Regions from separate parts of the Dyella sp. SYSU CM1112 genome, predicted to be linked through region 1. Evidence: predicted binding sites of a transcription regulator. Region 1 holds the regulator's gene; each other region holds the start of a gene.
What was found. Region 1 encodes sigma-54, which starts transcription at its own class of promoters, with help from an activator protein. Its sites were predicted from a motif close to TGGCACGNGCNTTGC; they were not measured.
Positions count from the first base shown of each region.

Region 1 (4,199 bases):
GTCACGGGGCTGCTGCTCCTGCAACCGGCGCTGGCAAGGCAGGATGACCGCAACCAGCCCATCCATGTGGTACATGCCGACAGTATGGACGGCTACAACGAGCCGAACTCCGTCAGCACCTTTACGGGCAATGTGCTCATTACCCAGGGCACGATGAAGCTGACTGGCCAAGTCGCAAAAATCTATACGGCCAAGGAAGACACCTCGGTCGACCACATCATCGTGACTGGCACGCCGAAAAAGCAGCCGCATATCGAACAGATCGATGACAACGGCAATCTGATGACGGGCGATGCCGACCAGCTCTATTACGACAACGTCAACGGGATCGCGATCCTCACCGGTCACGCCGTCGTGCATCAGCAAAACAAGGGCGAAACGCATGGCGCCAAGCTCACCTACAACACACAAACCGGCTATATGGTCGGGGAGAGCGGCAATGCCGGCCCCGTCACCATGACTTTCCTGCCGAAACAGAAGCCATTGCCGCCGCCCAAGCACGGCGCCTCAACCAGCCAACCTGCGACGTCCTCGCCATCGAAGCCGGCAGGTAATTCCGCACCGGCCACCAAGCCGTCGTCCTCATCCAGTTCCAGCACGCCGGCCTCCGCGAGCAGCGCGCCGAGCAAGGGATAACCATTACACATGCTTTCCGCAGAAGGCCTGCAAAAGAGTTTCCGCGCACGACAGGTGGTGCGCGATTTCGCATTTTCGATCCGCCAAGGCGAGGTTGTAGGTCTACTTGGCCCCAATGGCGCAGGGAAAACCACCTGCTTTTACATGATCGTCGGCCTGATCGAGGCTGATGGGGGTGCCATCAAGCTCGATAAACAAGACATCACCGGATTGCCCATGCATGCCCGCGCCAAGCTTGGCATCGGCTACCTTCCGCAGGAGGCATCCGTGTTTCGTCGGCTCAGCGTCGCCGACAACATCATGGCGGTGCTGGAATTGCGTGAGGGTCTGGATCAGCGCAAGCGCGATGCAGAGCTGGAAAGCCTGCTGGACGAGCTGAAGATTTCCCACATCGCCAGCCAGAAGGGCATCAGCTTGTCCGGCGGTGAACGTCGTCGCGTGGAAATCGCCCGCGCACTGGCCGCACAACCACGCTACATGCTTCTGGACGAACCGTTCGCCGGCGTGGACCCGATCTCCGTCGGCGAGATCCAGCGCATCGTGCGCCACCTCAAGGAACGTGGCATCGGCGTGCTGATCACCGATCACAATGTGCGTGAAACGCTCGGCATCTGCGACCGCGCCTATATCATGAACGAAGGGGAAGTCCTTTCGCGCGGCACGCCGGCGCATATCCTGGCTGACGAAAAAGTGCGCGAGGTCTATTTGGGCCGGGAATTCCGCCTGTAATGCCCTGAAGCCTGCCCGACAGCTCCGCCATCCACATGGGAGCACTCGGACCACAGTAGCGCAAGGCGGATAAAGTCCATGCGCAACCACATGACACCATGGGTCCACGGGCAAACAAGCCGCGCCATCAGCAAGCGCCGGACAGGTTACGCGCAGATGTCGGACAGGCTTTTAACGTTACGCCAAGGCAGGCTACTGTTGCGCTGATTCACATCCCTGTGCGCAGCAAACCCTGAAGCCCTTCGCAGCTATGGCCGACGCATCAGCGAAGGGTTAGGATGAAGCCATCTTGACCCCTTTGGCAGGCATGAAACCAGGGCTTCAATTCCGTCTCAATCAACAGCTGGCTCTCACGCCTCAATTGCAGCAAGCCATTCGTCTGTTGCAGTTGTCGCAATTGGAGCTGGCTGCAGAGTTGCGTCAACTTGCCGAGAGCAACCCGCTGCTCGAGTTTGCCGAAGATGCGGGCACGGAACAGGACGAAACTGAAAACGATGACGAATTCGAAAACGAATTCGATGCATCCGTTTCGGCAAGCAGCACTTCCGCATCCGGCAGCGACAGCAATGATGAAGCGCCCGAGTGGACCGAAGCTGAAATCAGTTCCGATGAGCCGATAGATTTTTCTTCCAGCAATGGCAGTGGCAGTAGCAGCAGCGCAAACCACCGCGACGATGAAGGCATGGAGCCGCAAAGCGCCGCACCGGAATCGCTGCAAGAACATCTGATGTGGCAGCTCAACCTGACACCCATGGAGCCGCGCGCCAAGGCCATCGCTACCGTACTCATCGACGCGTTGAATACTGATGGATACTTGGCTGAAGGCGTGGAGGCAGTATTGGCCGCCCTGTCACCGCATCTGAAGGCCACGCCCGACGAGGTTGAAACAGTACGCCGGCAGTTGCAGCGTTTTGATCCCGCTGGCGTAGGCAGCATTGACCTGCCCGATTGCCTGCGCGCGCAGCTCGAACAGTTCGATGCGAGTACGCCTTATCGCGACCTGGCACTGCGCATCGTGGAAAGCGAGCTGGAGCTGCTGGCGCGCAACGACATGGCCAAGCTCGCCCGTCGCCTCCATGTAAGTGAAGAAGATGTTACCGGTGCAGCGATACTGATCCGCAGCCTCGATCCGCGGCCTGGTGCGGCCCTCGACACCACACCCGTTGAATACGTGGCACCGGATGTCTACGCGCGCAAGGATGGCACGCGCTGGCGCGTTTTCCTGAACCCGGATAGCCAACCCAAGCTCAGCCTCAACCAGCATTACTGCAATCTGATTGCACAAGCACGCAGTGATGATGCAAGCTGGATGCGCGGACAATTGCAAGAGGCGCGCTGGCTCATTAAAAGTTTGGAGTCGCGTGCCGAAACACTATTGAAAGTCGCCGAAGCGATCGTACGGCGACAGAGCGCTTTTCTGGATTACGGTCCGGAAGCGATGCAGCCACTGGTGCTGCGCGAAGTTGCTGAGGAGGTAGGTATGCACGAATCAACGATTTCACGTGTAACCACTCGCAAGTACATCCACACACCACGCGGCACTTACGAACTGAAGTATTTCTTTTCCAGTGGCGTTTCCACCGAAGACGGTGGAAGCGCCTCTGCTACCGCCATCCAGGCCATGCTTCGCAAGCTGGTGGATGGCGAAGATCCCCGCAAGCCGCTGTCCGATCAGGCCCTCGCCGAGGAACTCCGCAACAAGGGCATTCAGGTAGCCCGACGCACTGTTGCGAAATATCGAGAGATTCTGCGCATTCCCAGTTCGAGCGAGCGTCAGCGCAATAGCTGAATCTGTACGCCGAAAATCTCTGCGGGAACTTGCAGCTTGACGGAGCAATCCCATATTCAACAACAAGGTCTAGCTTCACGATGCAACGATCGTTTCACGGCGATCCGCGCATCGATCAACGCCGCCGCTGGCGGCCAGCTCTTGAAGGAGGCGCACCATGCAATTCCAACTCAGTGGTCAAAAGATCGATGTCACCCCAGCTCTTCGCAGTCACGTCACTGCCAAGCTCGATCGATTGACTCGCCTCGACGACCGTATTGTCAGCCTTAACGTCGTGCTCTCGGTCGACAAGCTTCAGCAATGTGCCGAGGGAACCATCAACGTAGCCGGTAATACGCTGCACGCCGAGGCCACCGAGAACGATATGTACGCCTCCATCGACGTCATGTTCGACAAACTCGTCAACCAGCTCCGCCGCTATCGCGAAAAACTGTGTGACAAACACCAGCGCGAAGTGCGCGAAATTCGCCAATACGGCTGAGCATCATTCGATATGGCCTCTCTCCTTCGCGGGAGAGGGGCCAAGCTCGGCCCAAGCCAGAATGCCCCTTCGAATCCCCCTTTCTTCAGCCGAGAGGGAGCCAGAAACGCAAAACTGGCACAATGTTCCTGCCGCCGCCCCCAGTAAGGCAGCCCCGCGGCAAAAGGAACATCCTTGGAACGGCTTACCGCACGACAACTCTTCGACGATATTCATGAGCGCATGGCGCTGCGATGGGTCGCCGGCATGCGTGGTGAAACGCGCCTGCTGGAATACGGCTCGACGCGAGCCAGACGCCCTTCGCTCGTGGGTTATCTCAACGTCATTTATCCCAACAAGATCCAAATTGTCGGTACTGAAGAACTGAGCTACCTTGACGGTCTGGATTCCCGTCAGCGATGGGAAGTGATCCACAAGGCGGCAGCCACCCAGCCGGTAGCATTCATCGTTACCAAGGATCAGACCATTCCCGCTGACTTACGGGAAGTGGCGGAAGAAACCGATACACCACTATGGATCAGCGCCAAGCGCGGGCACGAGCTGCTCACCTGGATGCAATACCAC
Region 1 covers NZ_JBZEGI010000001.1:11,917-16,115, reverse strand. Annotated here, with positions in the region: gene lptA (lipopolysaccharide transport periplasmic protein LptA) at 1-636, shown strand, start outside; gene lptC (LPS export ABC transporter periplasmic protein LptC) at 1-47, shown strand, start outside; gene lptB (LPS export ABC transporter ATP-binding protein) at 646-1,365, shown strand; gene AC4HNJ_RS00070 (RNA polymerase factor sigma-54) at 1,673-3,154, shown strand; gene hpf (ribosome hibernation-promoting factor, HPF/YfiA family) at 3,312-3,635, shown strand; gene hprK (HPr(Ser) kinase/phosphatase) at 3,810-4,199, shown strand, end outside.

Region 2 (4,199 bases), on a different contig from region 1:
ATGCGTTTCGAGTAAATCAGCGTGATCGCCAGAATGGCACCGGCCTGGATGCCGACATTGAAAAGGTCGGAGCGGCTACCAAGCCCGACATCCTCGGCGATCAGCAAATGTCCGGTACTGGAAATGGGCAGGAACTCGGTCATGCCTTCGATAATGCCGAGCAAGATCACGTTGACGAGGTCGTGCACGCAGAAAGCTCCTGGCGAGAGTGCAGAGGCGCGTGGCCGGCACCAAAACCGTATAGCCTAAGGCTAGTTCTATCTCGCTGGATGGGTGGGCGACGCCGCTGCTTCCGACATGTCGCGACAGGATGATGACGAACAGACCGACCCCCATCGAACAGCACCTGAGTGATCTTGCCAAACTGCGCCGGGTACGCGACCGGATCGACCGGGAGTATGCGCAGCCGCTGGATGTGGAAGCGCTGGCCGGTGGTGCAGGGATGTCGGCCGGTCATCTGAGCCGCCAGTTCAAGCTCGCCTATGGCGAATCCCCGTATGCGTATCTGATGACACGACGCATCGAGCGCGCGATGGCCCTGTTGCGCCGTGGCGATCTCAGCGTCACCGAGGTCTGCTTCGAGGTCGGTTGCGCCTCGCTGGGTACGTTCAGTACGCGCTTCGCCGAACTGACAGGCATGCCACCCAGCGCGTATCGGCGCCAGGAAGCGCATGCGACCGAGGGAATTCCCTCCTGCGTGGCGAAGCAGGTTTCCCGGCCGATCAGGAATCGAGAAGCGCGAATCCCGGAGCCGTCAGTAGAGTGATCGCACTTTCACTTGGACTGACGCCATGGATATCACCATTCACTCGACCTTCCTCCCGCAGACCGATCCAGAGGCATCGCTGGCCTTCTATCGCGACACCTTGGGTTTCGAGGTCCGTAATGACGTCGCCTATGGCGGCATGCGCTGGATCACCGTTGGGCCTGTCAATCAGCCCGGTACCTCCATCGTGCTGACGCCGCCGGCGATCACCCCCGGCCTCACCGAGGACGAGCGCCGCACCATCACCGAGATGATGGCCAAGGGCACCTATGCCATGGTCATCCTGGCCACCAAAGATCTCGACAGCACTTTCGAGCGCATCCAGGCCACTGGCGCCGAAGTCATCCAGGAACCCACGGCGCAGCCCTATGGCGTGCGCGACTGCGCCTTCCGCGATCCCGCCGGCAATCACGTCCGCATCAACGAAGTGCGCTGAGCACTGTCCGTGCCGATATGGCCGTAGCTGAAAAGCCACGGCCAGTCGGCGACCGTGCGGGTGTGGGAACGAAGATTCTATACGCACCACATAAGTGCAAAATGAGCCTTCATATGGTGCAAAAGGGATTCGCGCCAACCGCCCATTTTTATGCAATCATTTGAAGTTCCGGGCGTTTTGCAGTTGGTACGGTGCTTGCCTACAAGCACGCGCGATCCCCTTTCACGAATCATCGAGGTTTTACATGTCCGCCAAGAAAGTGCTCGACCTGATCCAGGACAAAGAGGTCGAGTTCGTCGACCTGCGTTTCGCCGACATGCTCGGCAAGCACCATCACGTCACCTTCCCGGCTCACGCTATCGATGAGTCCACCTTCGAAGACGGCAAGATGTTCGATGGTTCCTCGATCTCGGGCTGGAAGGGCATCAACGAGTCGGACATGGTGCTCATGCCCGACCCGGACACGGCTTACCTCGATCCGTTCAGCGCGCACACTCAGCTGGTCCTGCATTGCGACGTGCTGGAGCCCAGCACCATGCAGGCCTACGGCCGCGATCCGCGCTCCATCGCCAAGCGCGCCGAGGCTTACTTGAAGTCCACCGGCGTGGCCGATACCGCCTTTTTCGGCCCGGAACCGGAATTCTTCATCTTCGATTCCGTGCGCTGGCAGAACGACATGGGCCGCGTGTTCTATGAAATCGAATCGCAGGAAGCCGCGTGGAGTTCGCGCTTCAAATACGACGAAGGCAACAGTGGCCATCGTCCGGGCGTGAAGGGCGGCTATTTCCCGGTCAGCCCGGTCGATTCGCTGGGTGACCTGCGCGCCGACATGTGCAAAGTGCTGGAGTCGTTGGGCCAGGTGGTAGAAGTGCATCACCACGAAGTGGCCAACGCCGGCCAGTGCGAGATCGGCGTGAAGTTCAACACGCTGGTGACCAAGGCCGATGAGCTGATGACGCTGAAGTACGTCATCAAGAACGTCGCACACCAGAACGGCAAGACCGTCACCTTCATGCCCAAGCCGATCGTCGGCGACAACGGCAGCGGCATGCACGTGCATCAGTCGCTCAGCAAGGACGGCAAGAACCTGTTCTCCGGCGATCTCTACGGCGGCCTGTCGCAGACCGCGCTGTGGTACATCGGCGGCATCTTCAAGCACGCCAAGGCGATCAACGCGTTCGCCAACTCCACCACCAACAGCTACAAGCGTCTGGTGCCCGGCTTCGAGGCGCCGGTAATGCTGGCCTACTCCGCGCGCAACCGCTCGGCGAGCTGCCGCATTCCGTTCGTGTCGAACCCGAAGGGTCGCCGCATCGAAGTGCGCTTCCCCGATCCGATGCAGTCGGGCTACCTCACCTTCACTGCGCTGATGATGGCCGGTCTCGATGGCATCCTGAACAAGATCGACCCGGGTGCGCCGGCCGACAAGGATCTCTACGATCTGCCGCCGGAAGAAGAGAAGAACATCCCGCAGGTGTGCTCCAGCCTCGATGCCGCGCTGGAAGCGCTCGACAAGGACCGCGACTTCCTCAAGGCCGGCGGCGTGTTCACCGACGACTTCATCGACGCCTACATCGAACTGAAGATGCAGGAAGTGACCCGTTATCGCGCCAGCACGCATCCGCTGGAATTCCAGATGTACTACGCGATCTGATCGCGTCGCGATAAGGGGACGAACGACGGGCGCTTCGGCGCCCGTTGTTGTTCGCGAGTCCTGTGCGCGCCGGCGCAGATTTTGCTCGGCCGCGCAGCCTGCCATCTTTTTGTCATCCGGGGCGCTTACGGTTCCGGCATGACTTACGCACTCGACGCTTGCGGGCGCTACGCTGCCTGTCTCGACAGCATGGTCGCTGTCCATCTCCTCGGCGCAGAAAAAGCATGACGATCACGCGGCGTGACTTCCTGCTGGGAGCGGGTGGACTTGTCAGCGGACTGGCCTTCGTGGATGCGTGGCACCTGGCGCGCGCATCGACCATGCCCATGTCCATGCGAGCCCATGCGCCGACACTGGCCGCACCCAAGGTGCCGCTGATCAATCCTACGTCCCTGGCGCGTTTCGTCGATCCGCTGCCGATTCCGCCAGTGGCGCGGGCAACCGAACGCGCCGATCCGCTGCATGCAGGCCACAAGCTGCCTTGCTACACGATGGCGATGCGAGCCTGCAAGGTGCGTCTGCACCGCGATATTCCACTTACGCCTCTTTGGGGTTATGACGGCACGTTTCCCGGCCCCACGCTCGTAGTCCGGCGCAACGAGCCGGTGCTGGTCGAGTGGGTCAACGCGTTGCCGTCGAAGCATTTCCTGCCGATCGATCACACCATCCACGGTGCCGAACGCGACAAACCCGAAGTGCGCGCCGTGACGCATGTGCATGGCGCGCGTGCGCCGGCGAATTCGGATGGTTTTCCCGACGACTGGTATACGCCCGGCCATTCCGCCTTGTACCGCTATCCCAACGGGCAGGATGCGGCGACCTTGTGGTATCACGATCACGCGATGGGCATCACCCGGCTCAACATCTATGCCGGCTTGTTCGGTGCGTACATCGTGCGGGATGAACAAGAGCAGGCACTCGACCTTCCCTCCGGCCACTACGACATTCCGCTGATGCTGTGCGATCGCCTCGTCGCGCAGGATGGCCAGCTCTACTATCCGGTGTCGAACGACCCTTCCGCACCATGGGTCATGCAATGCGCCGGCAATCTCGTCTTGTGCAACGGCAAGATCTATCCCTATTTCGACGTCGAGCCGCGACGCTATCGTTTCCGCTTCATCAACGTCGCCAACACCCGCTTCTTTGATCTCTCGCTGACGCACGATCACGCCTTTCACCAGGTAGCCAGCGACCAGGGATTGCTGCCGGCCCCGCTACAGCGCCCGCACATCCAGCTTTATCCCGCCGAGCGCGCCGACGTGGTGATCGATTTTTCCGCGTTCGCCGGCAAATCCCTGCAGTTGCGGCATGAAGCCGAAGGCATCCTGGAGTTTCGCGTGCGT
Region 2 covers NZ_JBZEGI010000005.1:125,027-129,225, forward strand. Annotated here, with positions in the region: gene AC4HNJ_RS09480 (undecaprenyl-diphosphate phosphatase) at 1-188, opposite strand, end outside; gene AC4HNJ_RS09485 (helix-turn-helix transcriptional regulator) at 314-766, shown strand; gene AC4HNJ_RS09490 (VOC family protein) at 792-1,202, shown strand; gene glnA (type I glutamate--ammonia ligase) at 1,447-2,856, shown strand; gene AC4HNJ_RS09500 (multicopper oxidase family protein) at 3,081-4,199, shown strand, end outside.
Region 2: the regulator sigma-54 is predicted to act here: its motif matches at 1,387-1,401, upstream of glnA (type I glutamate--ammonia ligase).

Region 3 (4,199 bases), on a different contig from region 1:
GAGATCGCCGCATGAGTTCGCGTTCGGATCGCTTGCAACCTGCCGTGGACCAGGCGCAGCAGCGCCAGAAAGACGCCTTGCAACGCCTCGCCGAATCCCAGCAGAAAGTGACCCACGCCGAGCAGCAGTTGGAAGAACTGAAACGCTATCGCCGCGATTACCGCCTGGGCGACGGTGGCCTGACGGTGAGCGCGCTGCTCAACCGTCAACAATTCGTCGAGCGCATCGATCAGGCCATCGTCCAGCAAACCCGCCTGATCGAACGCTTGCAGCGCCTGGTCGACGCTGCGCGGGAGCGCTGGCTGCAGGCGCACGCGCGCGAGCATGCACTCGGTACGGTGGTCGAGCGCTTGCGTACGCAGGAACGCCAGCGCGAACAAAGGCTTGAGCAGGCTGAAGTGGATGAGCGCATGCAGCATCGCCGCCGCAAGGTCGGTTTGCCGTGAGCGGATTGCAGGCTGGCGCCTTTTCTTTCACGGCCAGGATTGGCCGGTACTGGCCCACTTATTGCATCGATTTTTCTGACTGGTGTTGGACCTCGACAGAAGCTGGAAGCGCCAAGAATGCCCCCTCCCCTGCGTGCAGTGGGGGAGGGGTGATACCTGCGCGATGGAGGTTTGACGCCGATCCCGTCGGTTTTGATGCCATTGCTTCGAAGAGAACCTGCATATGAGCGCCACGCCATTGCCCGCCGTCCCGATCGCCAATCCGGTGCAGGCCAATGCGCCAAGGCCGGCAAATACGCAGAGCCAGCAAAGCCATACCAGTTTCAATAGTCATCTGCAGGACGCGCAGCAACAGCAATCGGCGTCGACGGATGACACGCAAACGTCCGCGTCGCAGAGCGATGCCGGTCAGGGCAACCCGCAGCAGCGCGGTTCCTCATCCGCCAGTCCATCGAACTCCGCCACGGCTCATGCTGCGGCAAGCGGCTCGACTGATTCGCAGGATGCATCAAGCAGTGACGATGCCGCCGCTGACGCCCCCGCTGTCGGCAATTTGGCAAGCGCCGTGTTGAACCTCATCGATCATGCCGCCGATGCCGGCAAAGACAGCTCGACGTCGAGTCCAGGTACGGCGTCTACCAAGACCACGACCCCGAGCGCTACCAAGCAGACAGTTCCCGCGCCGCAACCCACCGTCTTGCCTATCGCCGTGACACCGTTGCCACAGCTGGTTGCTGCAACCGGCGCTTCCGGCAAGCAAGGCGATACCAAGTCGGCGGGAGGGTCGGCCACCGGCAGTACGGCTGCTATCGGCGGAGTAGGCGGTAGCTCGACCGGCGGTATACAGAAATCGTTCGCCGATGCGGATGGCGGTGCTTTTGACGCCAGCGACACCAGTGGCGCGGCTGCAACTGCTGATGGTTCATCCCAGGTCCAAGGCGGCACAGACGCTGCGCAGGCGCTTAGTGGCGCGGTGACCGCCGGCCATGCGGGGATATCGGCCTTGGCGGCACCGACGGCTGGCAGCACCGTGTCAAATCCCTCGGATGTAGCGGCGCTGGGGAATATCGTTGCCACGGCCACGCCGACGCCGTCCGCACCGGTGGCAGGACACAGCCTCACACTCAATGCACCGGTGGGTTCCTCCGGTTTCGCCAAGGAGCTGGGCCAGCAAGTCACCTGGCTCAGCGGCCAGGATGTGAAGCAAGCGCAGATACGCCTGAATCCGCAGAATCTCGGTCCGCTCGACGTCAAGATCAGTGTTCAACATGGCCGCGTCGACGTGGCGTTCATGGCGCAGCATCCGGATACCGCCGCCGCTGTGCAGCAAGGCCTCGGCCAGCTTCACCAGATGCTCGGTGGGCAAGGCTTGTCGCTCGGCCAGGCGACGGTAGGGCAGCAGGCGCAACAACAGTTTGGCGCCCCGCACCAGCAACAAGGGCAAGCCGGTTCCTCAAACAGTCATGCCGAAGCCGGTGCAGATACGCCGGTGGCGTCCGTCATACGGCAAGTCGCCGTGGGCCTGGTCGACGCATTTGCGTAATCCTTTCGCACGATAATTCCTCGCTTTCAACGTGTCTCCTCGCTCCGCCTGCCAAGCCCAGCAGGCGGGGCGTTTTTTTTGGCGCATGCATGCGCCGCATGACGGAATCACCGCGCACGCCATCTGTCTGTCTTCCGTCGCGCGTCAAGAAAACGCCGCCGCTGTTCTTTTTGCGTTGCAAAAGCGCGCTGTTATGCGATTCAAGAGCATGGCACGCCGCTTGCTAAAACTTCTTCAGAAGCCTGCTCCGCGCGAGCGGGGCGCCATGTCATTGCAAAGGGATCGAGGTCGTTCATGGCTAACGCCGACAAGCTTGAAGGAGATGCATCCGCCGCCGCAGGCAAGAAACGCGGAGGGCGCATGATGATTGCGGGAGTGGTTCTGCTGGGCCTGCTTGGCGGTGGCGCCTATGTGCTCGGCCACCTGCACGGAGGGAAAGGCAACGGTGCCGTCGCGGCAGAAGTGCCGAAGGCGCCGGATCTGTTCTTGCCGCTGGAGCCGGCCTTCGTGGTGAATTTCCAGGATCAGGACGCTACCCGCTATCTGCAGGTCGGCGTGACGGTGATGACGCACGATCCGGCCGCGGTGCAGGTGATGAAAGACAACGACCCGGTCATTCGCAATGCGCTGGTGATGCTATTCAGCAGCCAGACCTATGCCGGACTCAGCGATATCGCAGGCAAGAAAAAACTGCAGACAGAGGCGCTGGATGCGGTGCGCAAGATCGTGGCCGCCAAGACCGGCAAGCCGGATGTGGATGCCTTGTACTTCACCAGCTTCGTGATGCAGTGAGAAACCGGCGATGAGCGATCTGCTTTCCCAGGAAGAAATCGACGCCCTGCTCAACGGCGTCGATGACGGCAAGATCGAAACCGAAAGCGACGTACCGCCGCCGCCGGGCACGGTGATGGACTTCGACTTCACCCAGCAGGACCGCATCGTGCGCGGACGCCTGCCTACGCTGGAAATGATCAACGATCGCTTCGCGCGTTTCTTCCGTACCGCACTGTTCGGCGTGCTGCGCAAGACCTGCGAGGTCTCGGTGCTGGGCGTGAAGATGATGAAGTTCAGCGAATACGTGCACGGACTGGCGGTGCCGAGCAACCTCAACCTGGTCAGGCTCAAGCCGCTGCGCGGCACGGCGCTCGCGGTGATGGAGCCGCGTCTCGTGTTCACCGTCATCGATAATTTCTTTGGCGGCGACGGCCGCTATCACGCGCGCATCGAGGGACGCGATTTCACGCCTACGGAAAACCGCGTGATCCAGATCCTGCTCAACGAAGTGTTTGGGTCGATGGTCGAAGCGTGGGCACCGGTGATGAAGGTGCAATTCGAATTCCTCAACTCCGAAATCAATCCGCAGTTCGCCAATATCGTCAGTCCGACCGAAACCGTGGTGGTGTCGCGCTTTCACGTCGAACTGGACGGCGGCGGCGGTGAGGTCCATCTCACCTTGCCTTATTCGATGGTGGAGCCGATCCGCACCATGCTCGATGCCGGCGTGCAGAGCGACCGCATGGGCGAGCGCGACGAGCGCTGGATCCAATGCCTGCATGACGAAGTGATGGACGCCGAAGTGGAGCTCAGCTCGCTGTTGCTGGAAACGCAGATCAATATCGGCGAGTTCCTGAGTCTGCGTATCGGTGACGTGATTCCAGTCAGCCTGCCGGACGCAACGACGGTGTTTGCCGAAGACGTACCGATTTTCCGCGGGCATTACGGTCAGTCCAGCGGCCGCTATGCCGTTCGCTACAAGGTCGCGGCCGGGCGTCGCGCACCGCTCCCCACACTCGAATTTACTCAAGACAAACTGCTATGAATCAGAGTACTGATACTGCGAACGGTGCCTTTGGCGCGCTCAACAACGGCGAGCATCCCCTTCAGTTCGATACCTTGAACGAGGGCAATGGCGAGCGTGCCGACGTCAGCCTGGACATGATTCTCGATGTCCCGGTCACGCTGGCGATGGAAGTAGGGCGCACTCGCATCAGCATCCGCAACTTGCTGCAGCTCAATCAGGGTTCGGTGGTCGAGCTCGATCGCGCCGCCGGCGAGCCGCTGGACGTGTTCGTCAATGGCACCCTGGTGGCGCACGGCGAAGTGGTGGTGATCAACGAGAAATTCGGCATCCGCCTGACGGATGTCATCAGCCCTGCCGAACGGGTGCGCAAGCTGAGATGAGCATCGTTGCCTTCATGCTGGCGCGCGCC
Region 3 covers NZ_JBZEGI010000003.1:339,655-343,853, reverse strand. Annotated here, with positions in the region: gene fliI (flagellar protein export ATPase FliI) at 1-15, shown strand, start outside; gene fliJ (flagellar export protein FliJ) at 12-446, shown strand; gene AC4HNJ_RS07230 (flagellar hook-length control protein FliK) at 670-1,989, shown strand; gene AC4HNJ_RS07225 (flagellar basal body-associated FliL family protein) at 2,284-2,781, shown strand; gene fliM (flagellar motor switch protein FliM) at 2,792-3,808, shown strand; gene fliN (flagellar motor switch protein FliN) at 3,805-4,170, shown strand; gene fliO (flagellar biosynthetic protein FliO) at 4,167-4,199, shown strand, end outside.
Region 3: the regulator sigma-54 is predicted to act here: its motif matches at 2,199-2,213, upstream of AC4HNJ_RS07225 (flagellar basal body-associated FliL family protein).

Region 4 (4,199 bases), on a different contig from region 1:
GTCGATGATGTCGTCAGTTGATCTGTGCAACCTGGCTCAGCGGCACGCCGCCGATACCCGCCACTTGCAAATACGTGCCGGTGCTGCTGCCGCCGTAGCCGACACCGGTCACCGAACCGGCTACGTAAGTTGAAAGCGCGGCCGTATTGCCGCCGTTGTTTGCTGAAATCGTGTAGGTGCCGTTGGCGACGGCTTTGCCGCTGCTGTCCGTACCGTTCCAGGTGAATGGGGATAACCCCGGCTGCTGCGTGCCGAGATCGATGGTGTTGACGGTGTTGCCGTTGCTGTCCTTGATGGTGACGACCACGTCGCCGGCGTTACTGACATTCACACCGCCGCCCACCGAGCTGCCGCTGTAAGTGAGCGTGGTCGACGGCACCAAGACCTGACGGCCAACCAGGCTTGCCGAACCGAGCACCTGCGATGTCTGCATGCCGGCGCCGATGTTGCTGCCCAAGCTCTGTACGTTGGTGTCGATGTCCTGCAGCGCGCCGAGCTGCGCGAACTGCGCCATCTCGGAGGCCATCTGCGAGCTGTCCATCGGCTGGGTCGGATCCTGCGCGGTGAGCTGGGTGGTGAGCAGCTGCAGGAAATCCGACTGCGTCATGATCGAACCGGTCGGCGTACTGGTCACCGTGCTGCCGGTGAGGCTGAGACCGGAGGCGGAATAGTTGTTGGTGCTGCCATTGACGGCGGACATGGTGCGGCTCCGGTTAGCTGCCGAGATCGATGGTCTTGATCATCAATTGCTTGGTGGTGTTCATCACTTCCACGTTGTTCTGGTAAGAACGGGACGCGGAAATCATGTTGACCAGTTCATCGATGGGATTGACGTTGCTGCCATAGACATAGCCGTTGGCATCTGCCATCGGATTGCCGGGTTCGTAATGCGATTCGACCGGCTGCTGGCTTTCTGTCACGCCAGCCATGCGTACACCGGTGTTGGTCTCGTCGGTGCTTTGTGGACCGAAGCCCGACTGCGACTCCAGTACCGGCGCGAACAGCAGCTCTTTCGCTTTGTAGGCGGATGCCGCGCTGCTGCTGACACTGTCGGCGTTGGCGAGATTGCTGGCGACCGTGTTGAGCCGCAGCGATTCGGCGGACATGCCGGAACCGGCGGTATCGAAGATCTTCATCAGCGACATCAGCTTTGCCCTCCACCATTGATAGCCAGGCGCAGCTGCTGGATGGTGCTGTTGATAAAGCTGAGGCTGGCCTGGTAATGCACCATGTTGCTGGCGAACGCGGACTGCTCGACCTGCGTGTCGACCGTGTTGCCGTCCATGCTCGGTTGCAACGGCACGCGATATTTCAACGTGTCCGCAGACTGGGTGGTCGGATTGATCTGCCCCGGCGAGGGCGTGCTCAACTCGAGCGTTTGCGAATCGCCGCCGCTGGCTTGTTGCAGCACTTGGCGAAAATCGACATCGCGTGCCTGGTAATTCGGGGTATCGGCGTTGGCGATATTGGATGCGATGACTTCGGAACGGCGCTGCCAGACCTCCAAGGCCTGGCTGCTCAAACCGAATACGTTGTCGAGAGTGTTGCTCATGACGGATTCCCCGCAGCGATCACTGCTTGCAGGGGTCGGAGCAAGTTGCATGCCACGCCTTGACAAAGCGGCCAAACCCGCGTGGCGTGGCCGCTTGTGCCGCATGCACGCGAGGCTCGCATGCATGCGGTGACGTTATACCGGCGCGCTGGGACGGAATCCCGACATCAGCGCTCTAGCGCTGGCGCCGTCAATTTGTTGACGGGTCCATCAGATCGAGCACCGTCTTCGCCAATAAATCGGGCTGGAACTTCGCAATGAACCGATCCGCGCCGACATCGCGCACCAGGGTTTCATTGAATACGCCACTCAACGAGCTGTGCAGCACGACTTTGAGCCGACGCAATGCCGGCGTCTCGCGAATGGCGCGCGTCAAGGCATAGCCATCCAGGCGCGGCATTTCGATGTCGGAGATCACCAGCATCACGTTTTCATTCTCATCCTCGGCCATCTGGGTCAGCCGTTCCAATGCTTCGCGTCCGTCCTGTGCGATCACACAGTCGATATCCATCTGCTTGAACAAACTGACCAGTCGCTGGCGTGCGACCAACGAATCATCCACCACCATGATGCGGCGCGGGCTCAGGTCGCGATGTTCGGCATCGTGCTGGATGCGCAAGGAGATCTCGGCCGCCGTGCCTTCGATGCTGGCCAGTACGTGCTCGACGTCCACCACTGCCATCAGCTGGCCATCGACCCGGCTGACCGCACTGACGCGACCACCAAAACCCAGTGTTGGCGATGGCGCTTCGAGCGCTTCGCCGGCGCAGTGCACGATGCGCTGGAAATCCGACACCAGAAAACCCTGCATGGAGCGGCTGAATTCAGTCACCACCAGATGGGCCGAATCGACGTCCGCCAGCGGCGGATAGCCCAGCGCCGCGGCCAGGTCGATCACCGGAATGGTCTTGCCGCGGTAATCGAAACTTCCCGCCAGCAGTTCATGCATGCCCGGCAGTTTTTCCATCGGCGGTTTGCGCAATACCTCGCGCACCTTGAAGACGTTCAAGCCAAACAACTGCGCGTCGCCCAGGCGGAACAACAGCATCGCGACGCGATTGTGACCGGCCAGCCTGGTATGGCTTTCCACGCTGTCCAGCAAGGCGACGCCACTCATGAGAATCCCGGATGGAAGTGATACCCGGCTTATCGGCGAACTCGCGAGAGGCTTTAGAGGATGCGGAGGAGTGTCGCATCCTGCTTGCCGATGTATCGCTCTCCTGCATGCACGGGGAGGACGCTAGCGCTGTGTGGGCCTGCTGCGGCTTGGCTTCACCGCGTCCCCTATCGCATGCAGGGGAGAGAGTCGCTCTCTCCCGCTACGGCTGGACACTGGTCCGTTTGTTTTTGTCGTGGCACATCACTTGCTTCCTCAACTTTCAGCGCTCCCCGCCGATGTCAGGGGACCCAAGCATGGAAATGTCTTGCCTATGAGTCTGATCCGCAGCCAGCACCTGGCCGCCTTGATCCAAGCCGCAGTCGCCGGTCACGACGCCGAGCTGGCGAGGCTGAGTCGCAAACATCCGGTGGCGGCCACGCTGCTTGCGCCGCTGTTCGCGCGCCTGGCGCCGCGTGCGCCGGCCGCGGTCGCGCTGCAATCGCTGGAGCAGCAAAGCCTGGTGCTTACGCATGCGCAGACGTTGCACCGCGAGCAATGCGCCCTGGAGCAGTCGATCGGCGAAGGCCGCGATAGTGTCGGACAGTTGACGGAAGGCAGTGCCGGAATGTCGACCCTGCTGCAGCAAGCGCAGAGCGGCATCGATCAAGCGGCCAAGGCCGGCGAACAGAGCTCGGCGAATGTCAGCGACCTGCAAGGCCAGCTGCGTTTGCTGCGTAGCGCGTTGTCGGCGATGAATCAAAACCAGAGCCTGCTCACCGAGCAGGTGGCGCAGATCCGCGCGCTGACCACCACGGTGCAGGACATCGCTCATCAAACCAATCTGGTGGCCTTGAATGCTGCGATCGAAGCGGCGCGTGCCGGCGATGCCGGCCGAGGTTTTGCGGTGGTCGCCGATGAAGTGAAGCAGCTGGCGGAAAAAACCGCGCAAGCGACGGCGGAAATCGAGACAGTGACCAGCTCGATCGGCGAATTTTCGCTGCAGATGAATGGCAATGTGCAGCTCAGCCTGCAGCGTTTGGAGCGTGCGCAGGGCGGCGTCGCCGATACCGAACGTTCGCTGCAACAAGGTACCGATGTGCTGCAGGGCACCGGCCAACGCTTGCGCTCCTTGCGCGAAAGCCAGGACGCCTCGCAAGTACGCGTCACCACCTTGAAGGCCATGCTCGGTGCCTTGCAGCGGCGTGCTTATGAAACGCGTCGCCACGGCGAATCGCTCAACCGCGCCGCGGCGCTTGCCCATCGCCTATGCCTTGGCTGGCTGGAAAGCGAGAGCGGCAACGATCTGGCGAGCCTGAGCCTCACGGTGCGCGAATCGGTGATCGGCTTGCGCCAGAGCATGGAGCTGGCGTTGCAGGAACCCACCTCACTCGATCGCCGCTGGTTTGATACCGAGGTGTTGAAGCGCAGCCTGAACCGGCTGACCGCACGCCAGGGCCATCATCCTTCCGGAACGGGCCTGCACGAATCGGCGACCCGCCTGCGCGAGCACGGCGAGGCCTTTCTCGAATTGCTTGGCAATGGGCAGAT
Region 4 covers NZ_JBZEGI010000003.1:373,907-378,105, forward strand. Annotated here, with positions in the region: gene AC4HNJ_RS07365 (flagellar hook assembly protein FlgD) at 14-700, opposite strand; gene flgC (flagellar basal body rod protein FlgC) at 714-1,145, opposite strand; gene flgB (flagellar basal body rod protein FlgB) at 1,145-1,552, opposite strand; gene AC4HNJ_RS07380 (chemotaxis protein) at 1,743-2,669, opposite strand; gene AC4HNJ_RS07385 (methyl-accepting chemotaxis protein) at 2,983-4,199, shown strand, end outside.
Region 4: the regulator sigma-54 is predicted to act here: its motif matches at 1,593-1,607, upstream of flgB (flagellar basal body rod protein FlgB).